DNA from 2 places in the Mesorhizobium sp. P2_C5_2 genome. Region 2 is predicted to be linked to the other one. Evidence: riboswitches for the same ligand, from Rfam matches in the RefSeq annotation. Region 2 holds a riboswitch; the other holds the start of a gene.
What was found. Region 2 has a riboswitch for cobalamin ahead of AC1D1B_RS21450 (CbtB domain-containing protein). Riboswitches for the same ligand answer to the same signal wherever they lie in the genome.
Positions count from the first base shown of each region.

Region 1: linked by a shared signal. The riboswitch ahead of AC1D1B_RS02725 (aromatic ring-hydroxylating oxygenase subunit alpha) and the one ahead of AC1D1B_RS21450 (CbtB domain-containing protein) in region 2 are both predicted to bind cobalamin.

Region 1 is NZ_JBFUDV010000001.1:586,655-592,953, reverse strand. It holds gene AC1D1B_RS02730 (FAD-binding oxidoreductase) at 1-582, opposite strand, end outside; gene AC1D1B_RS02725 (aromatic ring-hydroxylating oxygenase subunit alpha) at 620-1,867, opposite strand; cobalamin riboswitch at 1,985-2,186, opposite strand; gene AC1D1B_RS02720 (DUF680 domain-containing protein) at 2,688-2,897, shown strand; gene AC1D1B_RS02715 (DUF680 domain-containing protein) at 3,021-3,260, shown strand; gene AC1D1B_RS02710 (ABC transporter ATP-binding protein) at 3,336-4,448, opposite strand; gene bglA (beta-galactosidase BglA) at 4,513-6,177, opposite strand; gene AC1D1B_RS02700 (carbohydrate ABC transporter permease) at 6,183-6,299, opposite strand, start outside.
Region 2 is NZ_JBFUDV010000005.1:610,437-616,735, forward strand. It holds gene AC1D1B_RS21440 (aromatic ring-hydroxylating oxygenase subunit alpha) at 1-955, opposite strand, end outside; gene AC1D1B_RS21445 (gamma-glutamylcyclotransferase) at 1,075-1,767, shown strand; cobalamin riboswitch at 1,835-2,029, shown strand; gene AC1D1B_RS21450 (CbtB domain-containing protein) at 2,066-2,245, shown strand; gene AC1D1B_RS21455 (CbtA family protein) at 2,261-3,064, shown strand; gene cobU (bifunctional adenosylcobinamide kinase/adenosylcobinamide-phosphate guanylyltransferase) at 3,057-3,551, shown strand; gene cobO (cob(I)yrinic acid a,c-diamide adenosyltransferase) at 3,551-4,165, shown strand; gene cbiB (adenosylcobinamide-phosphate synthase CbiB) at 4,172-5,149, opposite strand; gene cobD (threonine-phosphate decarboxylase CobD) at 5,148-6,203, shown strand; gene AC1D1B_RS21480 (tyrosine phosphatase family protein) at 6,200-6,299, shown strand, end outside.

The DNA.
Region 1 (6,299 bases), on a different contig from region 2:
CGACCGCTCCTCGATCATGAAGCCGAGCGACAGGCCCGGCATATGGCCGCCGAGCAGTTCGAGCTCCTTGCGGAAGATGATCTCTTCCGCACGCCGCGCGCAATTGACGAAGCCGACATCTGTCCATGGCGCGCAGTCGTTCAGCCAGCGCAGCATCGACATCATCGGCGTCACGCCGGAGCCGGCCGAAATGAACAGATATTTGGCCGCCGGATGGCTATGCAGCGAAAAATCGCCGGCCGGCCCATAGGCCTTGACGTGCGAGCCGGGCACCAGATGGTCGAACATCCAGCGCGTGCCTATGCTGCCGGCCTGCGCTTTCACCGTCACCGCGATCGAAAACGGTCGCGACGGCGACGACGACAGCGTGTAGGTGCGCATCAGCGGCCCGTCCGGGGTCGGCAGTTCCAGCGTCAAGAACTGGCCCGGCTTGTAGCGGAACCAGGTCTGGTTGTCGGAGCGGAAGGTGAAAGTCTTGACGTCAGGCGCCTCGTCGCTGACGCCGATCACTTCCAGCACCTGAAGCCTGTCGTTCCACGGCGCCATCTGGTCGAGATGGCGATAGAGGCCAAGATCTGTCATCGCATTCATCCTCTGGTCCTTCTTCGCCTGCCTGAGCTCACGCCACGCTGCGCAGCGCCGGCCGGCCGCCTTCGGCGAGGCGCGGACCGATGAAGGCTGCGTACCATTCGACGAACTGGATCACGCCGCCCTCATGCAGCTCTGAGTAAGGGCCCGGCTCATAGGCCGGCGACAGGATGCCGAAGGCATTTTCCTCGACGATGCGGCGGTCCTGGTCGTTGGTCTCGGTCCAGACATGCGTGAGTTCGTCGATGGTGTAGTCGACACCCTCGACGGCATCCTTGTGCACCAGCCACTTGGTCGTCACCGCGGTTTCGGTGGCGCTGATCGGCAGCACCCGGAAGGTCACCGCATGGTCGATCAGGATGTGATTCCAGGTCGTCGGATAGTGGTAGTGCATCAAGGTGCCGATGCGGTCGGCGGCAACAGTGTTGGAGAGGTTCTTGGTCACGGCGCGCTTTCCCGTCATCGTATAACTGACGGCATCGCGCAGCAGCGGCGCGCGGGTGGCGCGGTACTGTCCGGCCGGGTCGATGCGGAATTTGCTCGGCAGGCCCGCCGCCTCGCATTTCGCCCAGTGCGCCAGCATCTCCGGATCGCTGTCGGCGCCCTGCACGCCGGTCACCGTCGGCGCTTCAGGGAATGTCTTGCAGAGCTCGGGATGGTTGCCGGCGCAGTGATAGCACTCGCGGTTGTTTTCCCAGACCAGCTTCCAGTTGCCTTTCTCGACGATGGTCGATTCGAAAGCGATCTTGGCTTCGCTCAGCCGATGCGGCTTGAGGTAGGGCTCGATCATGGCCCGCATCGGTGCGAAGTCGGCGGGCTCTTTCGCCAGGCAGATGAAGATGTAACCGGCCACACTTTCGCAGGCGACCGGCTTCAGGCCGAACTGGCTCTTGTCGAAACCCTCGGCCATCTGGCGGGCAAACAGCAGTCGGCCATCCAGCTCGTAGGTCCACTGGTGATAGGGGCAGACGAGCTTTGCCGCCGTGCCTTTCTCGGTGTTGCAGACGCGGCTGCCGCGATGGCGGCAGGAATTGTGAAAGGCGTTGATGTTGCCCTTCTGGTCGCGGACCAGAACCACCGGATAGTCGCCGATCTGAACGGTGATATAGCTGCCGGGCTTCGGCAGCTCGCAATCATGGCCGATGAACAGCCAGTCGCGATACCAGATCAGCTCCATGTCGAGCTTGAAATAGTCCGGGTCGGTGTAGAAGGGCTGTTCCAGCGAAAAGCCTTGCTTGCGGCCGTTCAAGAGCCTCAGCATGTCGTTGCGCGCATCCATAGTTCTGTCCTCGTGGTTTAAGGACTGAACTTGGTGGTGATGGAGGAAGGATCGGCCGCAGGCCGGCAAGCCGCCGGACATGCGCTACCCACCTCTTGACCGCCCACCGCGATCAGTCGAGTTCAAGCATCTCGGGCTGGTTTCCGGGCTCTGGAGTTGTCCTTGCGGACCATCGCGACACCTTCCCAGGCTGTTGCCCAGTGGTCTCCCGTTGCGACTTGAACTCCACCACCGTTGCGGGGGCAGCGCCGGATTCTGACCGGCTTCCCAATTCTCCGCTGCGTCGTCACGAAGCGGCACCTGAGATGCGATCATCTAACCACGGCAGCGATCGCGACATCGGCATGAAAGCGACATCGTATCCATGCGGCGCGACACGCGCGGCATGCGCTTCGGCCAACGACTGAACGGCTGAAATCCTGTCTTGGGAAGCGATCCTCGCCGTTTCGAATCGCTTCGAATCCAGCCCCCTGCGCCTGCAAAATAGGTTAAAGGTATCGAAAAGTTACTATTAGCGATCTCTAAAATCGAACCGAACGGTTCGTTTCTGTTGACAATGCGTGCAGGACGGTGTGAACGACGGTCCGAAAGCCGACACCGGAGCGAACCGCCCGGTTCGACGTAACTGCCTGAAAACAATATAATAAAGCACCATGAAGGAACTCTCTGGCACAATTTCAAGGTGCAGAGTCGTGGTCCACACGGAACAACTTCGTGATTGGAAACCAGCCTATGGCTTTCCCACATCGGGGCTGTCCGAACGACGCGAAATCCTCCCAGGACACGCCGCTAGACGGACAGACAAACTGGAGTGCTAAAAATGAAAAAGATCATCCTTACTGCCGCCGCCGTTTTGGCCATCACCGGCAGCGCCTTCGCTGGTAGCGACAATTACAGTTCCAATGGTTCGAACCAGCCTGCGGTTACGTCGACCGACAGCGGCCATACTGCCGCGATCGTGAAGTCGGATTCGTCGGCTGCTCAGGCGCCGGCCCCGGGTTCCGACCGTAACCTCTTCGGCAATCGCTAACAGGCGATTCAGCGTCTGATCCCCGAGTTTTTCGGAAAACGATCCAGGCCGATATCGAACAAGACGCAGAGCGGCGGGATTGCCCAGCCGCTCTGCCGCATGATGAAACTCAGGAGACTTGAAATGAAGAAGATTGCTCTTGCTGCCGCTGCGCTTTTGATTGCCGCCGGCAGTGCTTATGCCCGCAACGACAATGTCGGCTCAAGCGCCGTCGACAACCAGGCGACTGTCAACGTCGACAACACCCGCACGTCGTCGGTACCGAACACCGGTTCGCCGGTCTACAAGCTGTTGAACTCGTCGGGCGACGTGCAGAAGCCCGCCCCGCAAGGCAGCAACCGGGATCTGTTCGGCAACCGCTAACAGCCGACGTTTCCAAAAAAGAGCGGCGGGCCTGGCCCGCCGCTCTTTTTTCATGCCGATACGACGAGCCGACTCTCAGGCCGCCTTCACTTCCAGGGGCTTGAGCGAGAAGGAGTGTCCGTCGGCGTCGAAGATGTGCAGGTCGCCGGCATCCGCGGTCAGCCGCAGCTTTGCCCCGCGCTTGACCTCGACATTGCCGGGCAGCTTGGTCACCAGAGGCAGGTCGGCGCGGCCGATGTCGACATAGACCAGCTGGACCTCGCCGAGCTGCTCGACATAGTCCACCACCCCCTCGAACAGATATTCCGCGCCGGTGGCGACCGACAGATCCTCCGGCCGAACGCCGAAGCTGACCGCCGCACCCTTGGCGGACGCCGGCGTCGCGATCGGCACCGTCGCCTTGCGGCCGCCGACATGGCTGACGATGGTCGGGTCACCCGTTTTATCGATGGTCGCTGGCAGGATGTTCATGGCCGGCGAGCCGATGAACTGGGCAACGAACAGATTGCCGGGCTTCTTGTAGAGGTCCATCGGCGTGCCGACTTGCTCGATATGGCCGTCCTTCAGCACAACGATGCGGTCGGCCAGCGTCATCGCCTCGACCTGGTCGTGGGTGACATAGATCATCGTCGTGTTGGGCATCGATTCCTTGAGCTTGGCGATCTCGATGCGGGTGGCGACGCGCAGCGCGGCGTCAAGGTTCGACAGCGGCTCGTCGAACAGGAACACTTTCGGGTTGCGCACGATGGCGCGGCCGATGGCGACGCGCTGACGCTGGCCGCCCGACATCGCCTTGGGCAGACGGTCGAGATATTTGGTCAGCTGCAGGATCTCCGCTGCCTGCCGCACCCTTTTGTCGATCTCGGCCTTGCTTTCCTTGCCGATCTTCATCGAGAACGCCATGTTGTCGTAGACGGTCATGTGCGGGTAGAGCGCGTAGGACTGGAATACCATGGCGATGCCGCGCTTCGAAGGCGGCACGTCGTTGACTACCTCGCCAGCGATCTTCAGCTCGCCGGAGGTGATCTCCTCAAGCCCGGCGATGGACCGCAGCAAGGTCGACTTGCCGCAGCCCGACGGGCCGACGAAGACGATGAACTCGCCCGACTTTATGTCGAGGTCGATGCCATGGAGAATGTGCAGATTGCCGTATGATTTCTTCACTTGTCTCAGCGTGACATCGGCCATGATTTCCTCCCAGTGATTTCCCTAGAGAACCCAGATTTCCTCAAGAAATTCGTTTCGTCAAAACTCAGTCGATACGCCCGAACCAGGCGCCGTAGCCGCCGAGGCGGATGGAGCCTGTGCCGGATTGTCCCGAAAAACCATGCCCGGCCAAGGGCTGCAGCGCCTGGCCGCCGAGATCGACCGTGGCCGGCTTGTTGCCCAGATTGAAGACGCAGACGATCTGCTCGTTGCCCTCGCGGCGAGTGAAGGCGACAGTGTCGCCCTCGCTTTCGATGAACTCGATGTCGCCTTTGGCCAGCGACGGATGCTGGCGGCGGAAGCCGAGAAAGCGCCGATAGTGCTCGAGTAGCGAGGCGGCGTCGCCCTGCTGAACATTGACCGCTTGCGACAAATGCTTGCCGGGCACCGGCAGCCAGGGCTTGGCCGTCGAAAAGCCGGCATTGGCGGCGGTTGCATCCCACACCATCGGCGTGCGGCAGCCGTCGCGACCCTTGAATTCCGGCCAGAAGCGGATGCCGTAGGGGTCCTGCAGATCCTCGAACTTAAGCTCGGCTTCGCCCAACCCAAGCTCCTCGCCCTGATAGAGGCAGACCGAGCCGCGCAGAGACATCAGCAGCGCCGAGATCACCTTGAGATAGGCGGTCGGATCGGCCTCATCTGCGGCCCAACGCGAGGCTGGACGCATCACGTCATGATTGGAGAAGGCCCAGCATGACCAGCCGTCGCTGGCGACCTTGCCGAAGGCTTCCAGCACCTGGCGCACCTTGGCGGCGCTGATCTTTTCCGGCGCCAGGAAATCGAAGGAATAGCACATGTGGACGCGCTTGCCGCCGGCCGTGTAGGCGGCGACCACTTCCAACCCGCGCTGCGAATCGCCGACTTCGCCGACGGCGGCGGTCGCCGGATATTCGTCGAGCAGCGCCCGGAACCGTTCGAGGAAGGCAAGGTTTTCCGGCCGGCTCTTGTCGTAGATATGGTCCTGGTAGTTGTAGGGGTTGACCGCAGGTGCCGTCTGGTCGTTGCGTTCTTCCGGCGGCAGCGGCGGATTGTTCTCCAGCCCTTGGCTGTGGAAGTAGAAATTGATGGTGTCGAGGCGGAAGCCGTCGACGCCGCGCTCCAGCCAGAAGCGGGTGACGTCGAGCAGCGCGTCCTGGACTTCCAGATTGTGGAAGTTGAGGTCCGGCTGTTCGGACAGGAAATTATGCAGATAATACTGCTGGCGGCTGGTGTCCCACTGCCAGGCCGAGCCGCCGAAGATCGACAGCCAGTTGTTGGGCGGCGTGCCGTCGGGTCTGGCATCGGCCCAGACATACCAGTCGGCCTTCGGATTGCCGCGGTTGGCGCGGCTCTCCTTGAACCATGGATGGATGTCGGCGGTGTGCGACAGCACCTCATCGATCATCACCTTGAGGCCAAGATGATGAGCCTCGGCAACCAGCGCGTCGAAATCGGCGAGCGTGCCGAACATCGGGTCGACGTCGCAATAGTCCGACACGTCGTAGCCGAAATCCTTCATCGGCGACTTGAAGAAGGGCGAAATCCAGATGGCGTCGACGCCCAGCGAAGCGATGTAGGGCAGCCTGCGGATGATGCCCTTGAGGTCGCCTATGCCGTCGCCATTGGAGTCCTGGTAGGAGCGCGGATAGATCTGGTAGATCACCGCGCCCCGCCACCAGTCGCGATCGACGGCGAGATCGGGCTTCGAGGTCGCCTTCAAAGCGGATTGCATAAGTCTCAACCTCCTTTGACCGAGCCGGCCAGTAGCCCGCGGACGAAATAGCGCTGCAGCGAGAAGAACACGATCAGCGGCACGATGATGGTCACAAAGGCCGATGTCGTCAGTATCTCCCA
Region 2 (6,299 bases):
ATTCGGCGGTGAGCTCGGTTTGTTCGGGGCCGAGCGGCGTCAGCCGCACGGTGCGGACATAGTCGACATGGCCGACGATGAACATCGACGGCAGGCTGGTGGAATAGGTCTGGCCTGCTGCGCGTTCGGCCGGTGTCAGGCCGGAGAAGACCGGGCCATGCGCCTGTCCATCGCGCGACCAGGTCTCGGCACCGGTACGCAGTCCGCCGGAAAACTCCGGTGCGTCATTGTCGGCATGGCGGACCCAGTCGGGGTCGTCGCGCCGACTCATAAGGCCGCGGCCGTAGATCGGCACCAGTCGCGACAGGTCCTTGTGGACGCCGGGGCAGTGCAGGCACTCGTTGAAGTTTTCCCAAAAGATCTTCCAGTTGCAGTTCATCACCTTGCGCAGCACATGGCCTGACACCAGCGTTTCCAGCGGCCAGTTGGCGAGGTCGCCGGATGCCGGATCGAAGGATGCCTGCGCCGAGCCGGCCGCATCCTCCTGCAGGTTGACGAAGACAAAGCCGCGCCACACCGACAGCGCCACGCGGTAGAGCGGATGGTCGGCCTTATCGAAACCGTCGGGCAGCGATTTCGAGGGAACGCGCACGAGATCACCGCGCAGCGAATAGGACCAGGCGTGGTAGGGGCAAGTAATCAGCCGCGCCTTCAGCCGGCCCTCGCTTTCCTGGCAAAGCTGCGAGCCGCGATGCCGGCAGGTGTTGTGGAAGGCGCGCAGCTCGCCGGTGTCGTCACGCAGCACGACGATCTCCTGCGTGCCGACGCGGAATGTCCTGAACGCCAAAGGCTGGGCGAGATCGGCCTCGCGGCAGACGAGCAGCCAGCTTTTGTACCAGATGGCGTCGAGGTCGCGCTGGTACGCGCCGGCGTCCCAATAGGCAGAGGACGGCAGCGTCGGCTTGGCCTGGGTCAGGCCATTATAGGGGTCGCGCTCGCTCGGATTGGGTTGCATGGCTGGCTTCCTCTAGGGATACGCCAGCCGACACCCCGGCAAATCGTTTGTCAATCACGGCTGACATTGCCGGTTGCCGGTGCTGCGCATAATCATGTCCGGACATAGGGATTCGGAAATTGGCCGCACGACAGATGTCGCTTACGCCGGAATTGGTCGCGCGCTGCTGGCGCGAGATCGCCGACGCCGGACCCGACCCGGAGGCGATGCACCTCGATGACAGCGACTACGATTCGCTGGTGGACGAATTGCAGGCCGAGCTTCCCGATAGCGAACCGCTGTGGCTGTTCGGCTATGGCTCGCTGATCTGGAAGCCGGAAATCGATTATGTCGAGGACCGCGTTGCGCTGGCACGCGGCTGGCACCGATCTTTCTGCATGAACATGACACGCTGGCGGGGCACCAAAGAGCGCCCCGGACTGATGATGGCGCTCGACAGTGGCGGACAGTGCAAAGGCGTCGCCTTCCGGCTGGCCGACAATGACAGGCGAGAGCAGCTGGGCCGGCTTTTCCGGCGCGAAGTCACGCTGAAGCCGACAAGCTACCGGCCGCGCATGCTGAAGCTTACAAGCGAGGCCGGTCCGCTCAGGGCACTGGCTTTCGTCATCAACCGCAAAGGGCTGACCTATTCCGGCCCGCTCGACGAGGCGAAGGTCGTCGACAGGCTGGCCACATCCTGCGGGCACTGGGGGTCAGGCGCCGACTATCTCTACAACACGGTGAAGAATCTGGAGGAGCGCGGCATTCACGATCGCCATCTGTGGCGCCTGCAGCGGCTGGTTGCGGAGCGGATCAGCTCCTTGAACCCGTAATACTGCATGGCGCATTCGCGCTGTTGGCCGGCGGAATTTGGTTTGCCGGACGCGGCTGTTTCAGCCTATAGTCACGCATGTCGTCGGTTCCGTTAGGGACCAAGAGGGAATGCGGTGAGGGCTGACTTGTTGCCCAATGCCGTGGCTGCCCCCGCAACTGTGTGCGGTAGTCCTCTCCAAGCCACTGAGGATTTTTCTTCGGGAAGGTGGGGAAGGGCGCTGATCCGCGAGCCAGGAGACCTGCCGGCGACAGGGAACTGACTTCGATGCCCTCGGGTGGAGGGCGAAAGGACAAGATATGAATACCGCTTCCGTCTCCCTCGGCGCTTCCGTCTCCTCGCAGTCGCGCTTCATGCAGCTCGTGCTTAGCGCGTTTCTGGGCATTTTCGTCATCGGCGTTGTCGGCTTCTCGCATATCGATGCGATCCACAATGCCGCGCATGACTATCGCCATTCGATGGCGTTTCCCTGCCACTGACGAGGATCTGACATCATGAACCTGTTTCGCAACGTCGTGTTCGTCGCGGCGATCGCCGGGCTCGTGGCCGGCGTCGTTCTCGCCTGCATGCAGGCCTATGCCACCGTGCCGCTCATCCTGAAGGCGGAAGTCTACGAACAGGCCGGTGGCGGCCATAAGCATGAGCATGCCGCGGCCGCCAACGCTACGGACACCAATGCCATGAGCACCGCCGCGCCGGCGGGAAATGCCATGAGCAGTGCAGCACCCGCACCGGCTGAAACGGCCGCACCGGCGGAGGACGAAAGCTGGGCGCCGGCCGACGGCTTCGAGCGCTTCGCCTTCAGCGTGCTGGCCAATATCGTCACCGGCATCGGTTTCGCGCTGGTCCTGGTGGCGGTTTCCGAATTCGCTGGCGGCATCGGCAACTGGCGCCAGGGCGTATTCTGGGGTCTGGCCGGCTTTGCCGTGTTCACGCTGGCGCCGGGCCTCGGCCTGCCGCCGGAACTGCCGGCAATGCCGGCGGCCGATCTCATGCCGCGCCAGATCTGGTGGGTGGCAACGGTTGTGGCGACTGCTATTGGCCTTGCCTTGATCGCCTTCCGCACGTCGGCGCCGCTAACCGTCCTTGCTGTCATCCTGATTGTCGCCCCGCATATTGTCGGCGCGCCGCAGCCGGACAGTTTCGAGACGCCGATCCCGGAAGGCCTGCATCATCAGTTCGTGGTGGCGGTGACGCTGACCAATCTGGTGTTCTGGCTGGTGCTTGGTGCGATGGTTGGCGTGGTGCGCGCCCGCTTCACCGGCACCGCGACCAGCCTGCGCGACAGCTTTGCCTGATCGCAGTTTGACCTTCATCATCGGCGGTGSGCGCTCCGGCAAGATCCCCCCCCCCCAAACGCCGCCATGGGCCTATATCGCGACCGCTGAAGCCTATGACGATGAGATGCGTGAGCGCATCGCGCAACACCGGTCGCGGCGTGGCGAGGGGTGGGCGACCATCGATGCGCCGCTCGATCTTGCCGGTGCACTCGAAGCGCTACCCGACAACCAGCCGGTGCTCGTCGATTGCCTGACGCTGTGGCTGACCAATCATATGCTTTCCGACCATGATCTCGACACGGAATGCCGGCGGCTGGCCGGCGTGCTGTCGCGGCCGCGCGGGCCGTGGTTCGTGGTCTCCAACGAAGTCGGGCAAGGCATCGTGCCCGACAATGCGCTGGCGCGCCGGTTTCGTGACGCTGCCGGCCGGCTTAACCAGCAGGTTGCGGCAATTGCCGATACGGTGCTTCTGATGGTGGCGGGGCTGCCGCTCAAGGTGAAATAATGACCGATATCGACGCAAAAGACGAGGAACGCCACCGCGCCAAGATGGCCAAGCGCAAGGCGGTGCAAGATGCCGAGGTTGCGGAAAAGACGGTCGAGAAGGGGCTGTTGATCGTCAACACCGGACCCGGCAAGGGCAAGACCACCGCCGCCTTCGGCCTGGCGCTGCGCATGCTCGGCTACGGCAAGCGCGTCGGCGTCGTCCAGTTCATCAAGGGCAAATGGCACACCGGCGAAAAAGATGCCTTCGCGGCGTTCGGCGACCGGGTCGTCTGGCACACGATGGGCGAGGGGTTCACCTGGGAGACGCAGGATTTGAAGCGCGACATTGCGGCGGCCGAAGCTGCCTGGGCCAAGGCGCTAGAGCTGATCGCCGATCCGTCGATCAGCCTTGTCGTGCTCGATGAGCTTAACATCGCGCTGCGCTATGACTATCTCGATCTCGACAAGGTGGTTGCCGCGCTAAAGGCCCGGCGCGAGGGCCTGCATGTCGTCGTCACCGGCCGCAATGCCAAGCCGGCGCTGGTCGAGGCCGCCGACCTCGTCACCGAAATGGGCGTGACCAAGCACCATTTCTCTGCGGGTGTGAAGGCGCAGCAGGGGATCGAGTTCTGACCTATCTCAGATCGTCAGGTAGATCAGCCCCGCCGAGAGCAATCCGAACAGCGCGATCAGCAGATAGTCGGCGACCTGGTAGAGCTTCAGCGCCCGCCTGATGTCCAGGCTCTCGGCTTCGCGCCGGCCGCCTTCGCCCATGAACGCATCCTCGACGACAACGCCGCCATAGGTACGCGGGCCGGCGAGCGCTAGGCCGAGGGCGCCGGCCATCGCCGCCTCCGGCCAGCCGGCATTGGGCGAGCGGTGCTTTCTGGCGTCGCGCCGCACCGCTTCCCAGGCATTGCGGGGATCGGCGCCGCTGACAAGAAAGGCGGCGCCAATGATAAGCAGCGCGGTCAGCCGGGAGGCCGGCAGGTTGATCCAGTCGTCGAAAAGTGCTGCCGCCCGGCCGAAGGCCTCATGGCGCGGCGTGCGGTGACCGATCATCGAATCGGCGGTGTTGGCGGCTTTATAGGCGACGCCGCCGGCCAGGCCGCAAACACCGGTCCAGAAGGCCGGTGCGACGATGCCGTCGGAAAAATTCTCGGCCAGGCTTTCGATCGCGGCGCGGCTGACGCCGGCGTGGTCGAGCTTTTCGGGATCGCGGCCGACGATGCGGGCGACGGCAATGCGTCCGAGTGCCAGCCCGCCCGTGTCCAGCGCATCGGCGACCGCTTCGACATGCTCGGTGAGACTCTTCTGCGACAGCAGCGACGAGGCCATGATTGCCGTGATGATCATGCCGGCAGGAAAGAGCTGCCAGAGCAGGATTTGCACGATGAAGGCAATCGCCGCCGGCACCAGAACAATGACCAGCAGCGCGTGTGCGCCCCGGCGGCGACGCGAGGCGTCGGAATCAGTGGCGCGGTTGAGCCTGAGGTCGAGAAAGGATATCAGCCTGCCGAACCAGGTGACGGGATGGCCAACGGCACGGAATAGCCAGTCCGGGTAACCCAGGATGCGTTCGATGGCCAGGGACAGGAAAGCGATCAGGATCGACATGAAGCTTCTTGATGGAGCGATTGCTGCGGTGGATCACGGTGGATCCCTTGGCCGGGCGAGCGCGCTCTTCCCTCACGCGCCACAACCTTTCGTCGATCTCTCGACAGGTATCAATCCGCACTCCTACCCGCTTTTCGAGCTGCCCGCCACCGCTCTGTCACGATTGCCGGAAGCCGCGCGCCTGCGTGAGTTGGCCAGGATCGCCGCAGGCGCCTATGGCGCGCCGTCGGCAGCCCATGTGGCAGCAGCCCCGGGCACGCAGATCCTGTTGCCGCGCGTCGCCTCGCTGGTGAGTCCCGGCCGGGCGCTGGTGCTCGGGCCGACCTATGCCGAGCACGCCAGAGCGGCTGCGATCGCCGGCCATGCCGTGGCGGAGGTCGACGATGTCGAGGCGCTCGTCGCGGCCGACCTCGCCATCGTCGTCAATCCAAACAACCCAGACGGGCGTGTTGTGCCGCGGGAAAGGCTGCTTCGGCTTGCCGAGATATTGCGCGCCAAGGGCGGGCTGCTGGTCGTCGACGAAGCCTTCATGGATGTCGGCCCGCACGCCGAAAGCCTTGCCGGCGATGTCGGGCAGGGCGGCATCGTCGTGCTGCGCTCGTTCGGCAAGTTCTTCGGCCTTGCCGGCCTACGGCTCGGCTTCGCGCTTTCCGATGCGTTGACGGTCGAAAGGCTTGAAACGCAATTCGGACCCTGGGCTGTCGCCGGTCCGGCGCTGGAGTATGGCATTCGCGCGCTTGCCGATAGCGGCTGGCAGGCTGACATGCGACGCCGGCTGGTTTCGGATGCCGCGCGGCTCGACGCGCTGTTTGCGCGATTCGGTGTTGCTGTCGCCGGCGGCACGACGCTGTTTCGTTATCTTCAGATTCCGAACGCGGCCGGGCTGTTTTCGGCGCTCGGCGAGCGCGGCATCCTGCTCCGGCATTTTTCCGACCGGCCGCAGGTGCTGCGTGCCGGGCTGCCTGGAAGTCAGGAGGAATGGCAGCGGCTTGAATCCGCGCTTGCCGACTGGTCCGCGCGGCGCAACGATAAGCCGAAGGAGATCGCGCCATGATCCATGTCTGTTCGCTGGCGAAGCTTGAGGAGACGGTGGCCAGAAGCGGCGCTGAGCGCGTGCTGTCGCTGCTTGCCGCCGGCACCGAGGTGACAC